One region of the Flintibacter sp. P01028 genome, then DNA from elsewhere that is predicted to be linked to it. Evidence: riboswitches for the same ligand, from Rfam matches in the RefSeq annotation. Region 1 holds a riboswitch; the other holds the start of a gene.
The links. Region 1 has a riboswitch for lysine ahead of asd (aspartate-semialdehyde dehydrogenase). Riboswitches for the same ligand answer to the same signal wherever they lie in the genome.
Positions count from the first base shown of each region.

Region 2: it holds a riboswitch for lysine, as region 1 does, so the genes downstream of both, ACEVJK_RS07620 (Na+/H+ antiporter NhaC family protein) here and asd (aspartate-semialdehyde dehydrogenase) in region 1, are expected to answer to the same signal.

Region 1 covers NZ_JBHEVC010000002.1:212,306-216,518, forward strand. Annotated here, with positions in the region: gene dapB (4-hydroxy-tetrahydrodipicolinate reductase) at 1-45, opposite strand, end outside; gene dapA (4-hydroxy-tetrahydrodipicolinate synthase) at 59-949, opposite strand; gene asd (aspartate-semialdehyde dehydrogenase) at 1,003-2,091, opposite strand; lysine riboswitch at 2,256-2,435, opposite strand; gene ACEVJK_RS05285 (SpoIID/LytB domain-containing protein) at 2,502-4,213, shown strand, end outside.
Region 2 covers NZ_JBHEVC010000003.1:169,447-173,659, forward strand. Annotated here, with positions in the region: gene ACEVJK_RS07620 (Na+/H+ antiporter NhaC family protein) at 1-1,718, opposite strand, end outside; lysine riboswitch at 1,837-2,005, opposite strand; gene ACEVJK_RS07625 (PaaI family thioesterase) at 2,093-2,497, opposite strand; gene ACEVJK_RS07630 (rubrerythrin) at 2,634-3,314, shown strand; gene ACEVJK_RS07635 (lysophospholipase) at 3,420-4,213, shown strand, end outside.

The DNA.
Region 1 (4,213 bases):
CCGGCCCATATGACCATTACAGCCGGAAATGATTATCTTTAGCACGTGTGGACGCTCCTTACTTCAGCAGGCCCATCCGCTCCATCGAGGTGCGGAGTACGGCCAGATTCTTGTCAGAGATATCGCACAGAGGCAGCCGAAGTGAACCAGCCTCCATCCCCATTAGATTCATAGCCGCCTTGACGGGGATGGGATTGACCTCACAGAACAGGGCGTCGATTAGATCCATATATTCGATCTGGAGTTTAGCCGCGGATTCGAAGTCATTGTCCAGGCACCAGTGGCTCATCTGTACCATGACCTCAGGGATGATGTTAGAGGCCACAGAGATGACGCCTTTGGCTCCCAGCGCCATCATAGGGACCACTTGGTCATCATTGCCGGACCAGATATAGAAGTCGTCAGGGCACAGATACCGGGTATGGGCCAGGAGGGAGAAATTGCCACTGGCCTCCTTGACGCCGTTGATCTTGGGATTTTCGGACAGCACCTTATAGGTGTCGGCAGTAAAGGATACGCCGGTGCGGCTGGGAACATTATACAGGATGATGGGAAGGTCAGTCCGGTCGGAAATATACTCATAGTGCTTGATCAGACCGGTCTGGCTTGCCTTGTTATAATAGGGGGTGACGTGGAGCAGGGCATCTGCACCGGAATCCTGTGCGTGCTGGGACAGGTAGACGGCGGCAGAGGTGTCGTTGCTGCCGGAACCAGCGATGACCTTGACACGGTGATCTACCCGCTTGACACAAAATTCCACGGCAGCAATGTGCTCACGAATAGACATGGTAGCGGACTCACCAGTGGTGCCGCAGACACACACCGCATCCACGCCGGCGGCGATCTGGTCGTCGATCAGCTTTCCGAAGGCGTCGTAGTTGATGCTGCCGTTTTGGTCAAAGGGAGTGACCAGCGCAGGACAGGAACCGGTAAAAACAGGACTTCTCATAAACAATACACCCTTTCTTCAAATGCGGGAAGTAAGGAGGGTGACCTCCTGGCTCACCTATGATCGATATAGCCCTCGGCGCACAGCAGCTCGGCCAACAGGACAGCGCCGCCTGCAGCACCCCGCAGGGTATTGTGGGACAGGCCCACGAACTTATAGTCATACTGTGTGTCCTCACGGAGCCGCCCCATGGAAACCGCCATTCCGCCTTCCAGCTCACGGTCCAGCTTGGCCTGGGGACGGTCTGGCTCCTCGAAGTAATGGATAAACTGCTTGGGCGCGGAGGGAAGCTCCAGCTCCTGGGCTCTGCCCTTGAAATTGGCCCAGTCTAACTTGATCTGCTCGATGGAGGGCTTTTCACCGGAAAACTTGATAAATACGGCGGCGGTGTGTCCGTCGGATACTGGGACGCGCAGACACTGGGCGGTGATGGAGGGGCCATCCGCCTTGACAAATTTATCGTTCTCGATGCGTCCCCAGATCTTCAACGGCTCCTGCTCGCTCTTTTCCTCCTCGCCACCGATATAAGGGATCAGGTTATCGACCATTTCGGGCCAACGTTCAAAGGTCTTGCCGGCGCCAGAGATGGCCTGATAGGTACAGACCAGGACCTTTTCCACACCGTACTTCAGCAGGGGGGTGATGGCGGGAGCATAAGACTGGATAGAGCAGTTGGACTTGACGGCGATAAAGCCGCGTTTGGTACCTAGGCGGCGGCGTTGTGCGGGGATGATCTCAATATGCTGAGGATTCATCTCGGGGACCACCATTGGCACGTCATCGGTCCAACGGTGGGCGGAGTTGTTGGAGACCACGGGACACTCGGCTTTGGCGTACCGCTCCTCCAAAGCGCGGATTTCATCCTTCTTCATATCAACAGCACAGAATACGAAGTCCACCAGACCGGCGATTTTCTCCACGTCGGCCTGAGCATCCATGACAACCAAGCCCTTGGCCTCTTCAGGAATGGGTTTCTCCATGGCCCAACGTCCGGAGACAGCCTGCTCATAGGTCTTTCCAGCAGAACGGGGGCTGGCTGCGATGACTGTAAGCTGGAACCAGGGATGACCCTCCATCAGTGTGATGAAACGCTGACCAACCATACCGGTTCCGCCAATGATACCTACTTTATACTTTTCCATGTAAAGCAACCTCCAAATCTCTCTTATATAAGGGTATGACAAAGTCTGAACATAGATGAGTCGACCAGGGAAAAGAAAAAAATAAATCAGCGGCTTTTCAAGCGGCTGATTTTGTACTATAATGTCGACTAAGAGCAAATTGCTCGACCGGCAAAATATTCACAAAAGCAGACAGCTCTCCATCAGCCTGACCCTGATGACAGTCGGCTGGCTGTTAACCAGACGACCAGAGCAAACTCTCGACCGGAAGAGCAGCTCTTCGGCGGCGTCCCCTTTGAACATGGATCAGCGGGAACCGGCTCCCTGGCCATGTCTACTGATGTAGCCGCACCTCTATCTTGCAGAATTTGACCCTATCCTATCACGTTTGAAGGTCGGTGTCAATAGTACAAAACCGCAGAAGTGGAGAAATGGAGCAGACCATGAGGAGAAATTGGATGCGGCTTGCCGCCGCTGTACTTGCAATAACCCTGGCAGTCCCCACCGGATGGGCCGTAAGAACCAACAGTGACGGTGAGGTTATGATCCGTGTAGGGCTGGCATCCTCGTACCAGTACGTAGAAACGGGAGAGCTGGAGGCCGCTCACCTCCAAAATAATACAGGGTATGGCGCCGGTTTCCGCTTCGGCTACTACGACGGGAATATGGATTTCGTTGAGCTGGGACGGACGGAGAAGGACATTGACCAGGTGGCGGTGCTTAAGACACAAAACCTCTACTATGGACGGGACGCCTCGTTGGGCAAGACTACCTACTCCTCCTCCATTACCAGCAATATCGCGGTGGGCTGCTATCATATTTTGATCGATAGCGGGTATGGAGACTACGAGGACGCACGGCGGGACGCGGAAGACTATGAGGATGGCTTCGTGGCCTGGATAGATGAAGAATACCAGGTTCGGGTGGGAGCCTATCTCTCAAAGGGCGAGGCGCTGGACGCAATCGATACCTTAGGGGAAGGGACCGTTGTAGGGACTACTTCCTACGGAATGAGTATTGTGGAAACAGGGACGGATCATATCCTGTTTCAATTTGACCAGGGAACAGGTGGTATCCTGGCGATCCTGCCAGACGTGACCGGAGCAGAGGATGTCAGGACTTGGTTCTCCAATTATAAATACCGAGGTGGCTTTCTTTATCAGCGCCTCAATGGAGGAAATATCTCGGTAGTCAATGTGGTGGAGCTGGAGGACTATGTAAAGGGTGTGGTCTGTTATGAGATGGGCCGCACCTGGCCCTTGGAGGCCCTGAAGGCCCAAGCCACCTGTGCCAGGACTTATGTTCTGAGGAACATGGGCCGGCACCAGAGCTACGGATTTGACGTATGTGGCAGTACGGAATGTCAGGCATACCATGGTTGCGGAGATGGACGTTCCAACTCCGGACCCAGTGAGGTAAGCGACCAGGCGGTAGAGGAAACAGCGGGCCAGGTGGTTCTCTATAACGGAAAATTGGCAGAGACCGTATATTCCTCCAGCGCGGGCGGAGCCACAGAGGACGCAAAGAATGTCTGGGGGACGGATACAGTCAACACCCATCCCTACCTGAAGGGTGTGATAGATCCTTACGAATCCCTAGTAGACGACTTAAATCCCTATTCTCCCTGGACGGTTACCTATACCTCAGAGGAGCTGACCAGTAAACTTCAGAGCAACGGCTTTGGGGTTGGTACTTCCATCGATTACCTAGAACTGACCTACTCTGAGATGGGAAACGTCATTCGACTTCAGGTACACTGGAAAAATGGGAACAGCAACACGTTCAAGCCAAGTGCATCCTCTGGCGGTATAGATATGGGTATCCGAGGAAATTTTGGTGTTAAGTCGATCCGGTTTACAGTAAATGGAAAGATGGTCAGCCAGCCAGCCGGAAACGGATCTGGAAGCTATGCAGTCAATGGTTCCGGTACACTGAGTGGTACGGACGATGTATATGTGATTTCTGGTACCGGTTCGGTATCTGGAGCTGGAAGCGATCTGTATGTGATCTCCGGTTCTGGAAAGATCAGCTCGCTGGCGGAGGGGAATACCGGTGCCTCCGGGACCAATGTGGGAGGCGGCACAGTGACCGTCTCTGGAGATACTTATGTATTTGACGGAGCGGGCTGGGGGCACCAATTGGG
Region 2 (4,213 bases), on a different contig from region 1:
ATTAGGACGATGCCAACCGGCAGAGCGATGATACCGGGTAGGCCGAAGTAAGCCAACGCACCGGCTACCACATAGGAAATGCCGGCAATAACCGCGCAGGAGATTGCATAAGGCAACTGGGTGGACACATGGTTGACATGGTCACACTGGGCACCGGCGGAGGCCATGATGGTGGTGTCGGAGATGGGGGAGCAGTGGTCTCCGCACACCGCGCCGGCCATACAGGCGGAGATGCAGATGATGGCCAGAGGGTTGTCCATGGAAAATACGTTCTGGACAATGGGGATCAGGATGCCGAAGGTACCCCAGCTGGTGCCGGTGGCAAAGGCCAGCAGACAGCCCACCACGAATACGATGACGGGCAGCAGCATCTGCAGGCCCTGGGCGCTGCGGACGAAGTCACGGACAAAGTACTTGGCACCCAGTGAATCGGTCATGCTCTTCAGGGTCCAGGCAAAGGTGAGAATGAGGATGGCGGGCACCATGGCCTTGAAGCCCTCAGGAATACAGCCCATCATCTCCTTGAAGGTCATGGAGCGGCGGACGAAGAAGTAAATCAGGGCGAACAGCAGGCCAAAGGCGGAGCCCAGCATCAGGCCGATAGAGGCATCAGAGTTGGAGAAGGCGTCCACAAAATTCTCCCCGGAGAAGAATCCGCCGGAGTAGATCATGCCGATGACGCAGCACACCACCAGCACCACGATGGGCAGCACCAGATCCATGACGGTACCCTTGGTGTCGTCGATCTCCTCATCCATCATGGCATAGGGGTTGGAGCCGGAGAACAGGTCGCCGTTCTCTACGGCGTTCTTCTCGAATTTGGCCATGGGGCCGAAGTCTACCTTCATCAGCACCAGGCCCAGCATCATCACAATGGTGAGCAGGGCATAGAAGTTATAGGGGATAGCCCGAATAAACAGATTGAGGCCCTGGCCGTCCTCGGCAAAGCCGGACACGGCGGCTGCCCAGGAGGAGATGGGCGCGATGATACATACCGGCGCGGCGGTGGCATCGATGATATAGGCCAGCTTGGCCCGGGACACGTTGTGCTTGTCGGTGATGGGCCGCATGACGCTGCCCACGGTTAAGCAGTTGAAGTAGTCGTCAATGAAGATCAGGCAGCCCAACAGGATGGATGCCAGTTGGGCACCGACCCGGGACTTGATGTTCTTCTTGGCCCACCGGCCGAAGGCGGCCGAGCCGCCTGCCTTATTCATGAGACACACCATAGTGCCCAGAATGACCAGGAAGATGAGAATGCCCACATTGTAGCTGTCTGACAGGGAGGCCACGATACCGCCGCTGAACACGTGATTCAGCGTCCCCTCAAAGGAGAAATTGGAGTACAGCAGGCCGCCCACCAGGATTCCAATGAACAGGGAGGAGTACACCTCCTTGGTAATCAGGGCCAGGGCGATGGCGATGACCGGGGGCAGCAGGGACAGGGCGGTGTTGTAGGAGCTGCTGGGGGACTGGATATACCCCTCACCCCCACAGGTGGGACACACAAAGGTGCCGCCGCAGGCCTCACATTCAGCGTCAGTGCCCAGGCATACGGAACACCCGCCCGTAAGGCCGCAGTCGGGACACTCGATCATCTTGGTGCCCGATACCTCGGTGGGGTCGTCCGCCAGCACGGCAAAGCTGGTGGTCGCTAGGGCCAGCACCATCATCACCATGATGATCAGGCGCACAGGCCAGGATCTTCTCGTTCTCATTTCTTTTCCCTCCACATGATTCTCTCTCCGGGGCCGCAGCCCCCCGCGCAAACAAAAAAGCCACAGGCACGTCAAGCGCCCATGGCAAAGCCGGACGTCCCCAGGCGGACCCCAGGGACCTTCGGATAGCGCTCCACTTGTTCGTGACAGTCCGCAGGATATTCTCCTGCGGCCCAGGTTCGCCTCTCCAGGCAGAGAAGCCAGCCTTCGGCGGTACACCCTCTCCTGGGGACGGCTGCCTGACCCTGTCCCACAGTACGCATGAGTACCGCGCCTCTATCCACTATTCATTTGGAATTGCAAGTATCCTACCACGGCCCTTCACTATTGTCAAGCCTCTTTCGAAAAAAAGCCCCTTCTTTTTCAATTTTCTATCAATCCATCATAAAAAAGGTGAAAGTGCCGGTGGCCACCACTACATCCTGGTCGTTGGTGAGCACCACCTGGATCACAGACAGGGTGCGGCCCATCTTCTTGGGCGTGGCTACACAGAATATCTTCTTTCCAGAGGCGGGGCGCAAAAATTCCATAGTGCTTCCCGCGGTGACGCAGACGCCGCCCCTGGAACAGGCGCAGCATCCCCCCACCGTATCGGCCAGGGTGGCCATTGCCCCTCCGTGGACATTTTTATGGGGATTGATGCTGTTAGGTCCCACCACCAGCTCCCCCTTGGCATAACCGGGCTCCACATGGGTCACGGTGATGCCGTTCTCATAGGAAAACTGGTGCGGCGTATTGACTGTGCGGAATATAAAATCGGTCCTCTCCTGGTCAGTCATGGAACCGCTCCTTTGCTCGTTGTCAGGGGAAGTGTATCACAAAAACATCTGTGGGGCAAGGCTGACGGGAAAAATTTCACCGATTTTCCCCCAAACGCATAGATTGGTAAGAACTCATACCCAAGGAGGAATCGCCATGGAAAAAAACTCGAACCCTGCCGCCCTGACTCCCCAGGGCGTGGACCAGGAGGCGTTTGACCGGGTATGGCGCCGTGTGATGCCCGATCAAGCGCAGAGCCCCATCGCCATAGGGCGGGCGGAAGTAGATGAGATCGCCCCCGCCGAAACCGCCCCCCAAGACCAGTGCGAGGCCGCGCCGGTCCCAGCCGAGACCCCGGTACAGCCCGCCGCTTCTCCTACGCCCCCTCCCCCGTCCCGCAGCAAAGCGGAGGAGGACCCCCCCTTCTGCCTCGGCAGCCAGTCCCAGGGGGAGGAACAGACGCTCGCCTCTCTCATGGACCTGGTCAAAGAAGGGGTCTTCATCGCCCAGGCCCTGGTCCGCAGGGGCGGAAGCTGCTCCAGGTCACTGAGCTGTCTGGCTGCCGACCACCGGCGGGCCCTGCGCCAGCTCTCTGCCGCCTACTTTCTCATCACCGGTCAGCGTTACCACCCACCGACTCCCTCTGTGGTCATTAACGCCTCTCTCCCCCTGGCCCTACGGGATCAGTTTGTCTGGGAGCAGCGATGGGAGCGGGCCAATCAGCAGGCCGCTGAGACCACCTCGGATGCCTGTCTCAAGGAATTATACCAGGAACTTGCCCAAGACGGGGTCCTCCATGCCGCCACCATTCGCTCACTGCTGGAACAGATGGGTTGACTGTTTTCTCAGCTTTGGGGTAAACTGGACAGGAAGGTGGGCGGTAGGGCCAGACCGCACGCGCCTCCGCCATCCTCCACATACCGATGAAAGGAGCGCGGTTCTATGACCCAGACCAAGGAGTTCTCCTATCCTTCCTCTGACGGCATCCATACTATACACGCCCAGGAGTGGTTCCCCCAAAGCAGCCCTATCGCTGTGATTCAGATTGTCCATGGGGTGGCAGAACATATCGGGCGATACCAGCATCTGGCCCAATTCCTCACCGCCTACGGCTTTGTTGTGTGCGGCGAGGACCACCTGGGCCACGGCCTCACAGTGAACGACGGTCGATACGGTTACTTCGCCCCCCGCGGGGGATGGGACCTGGTCACCCAAGATGCGCGCCGCCTACGGGAGATAGAGGGGGAAAAGTTCCCCGGTCTGCCCCATGTGCTGCTGGGCCACTCCATGGGCTCCTTCCTCACTCGGACCTATCTGATTCGCTGGCCGGGAACGGTGGATGGAGCGGTTCTCTCCGGCACCGGCCAGGAAAAGGCGCCCTTAGTGGCCTTCGGTCGGCTTCTCGCCGGGGGGCTGGCCGCCCTCAAGGGCCCGGACTATGTCAGCCCACTGATCTATGAGCTTTCTCTGGGCGCCTACAACAAGAAATTTCAGCCCGCCCGAACCCGCGCCGACTGGCTCAGCAGGGACCGTGACATGGTAGACGCCAACTTAAACGACCCCCTGTGCGCCTTTCAGCCCACGGTATCCATGTTCCGGGATATGATGGAAGGACTGCAGTTCATCGCCAGCAAAAAAAATCTATCCAAAATGGACGTAGACACCCCCATCTATTTTCTGTCCGGTGACCAGGACCCCGTGGGCTCCATGGGCAGGGGGGTACGGAAGGTGGAGGC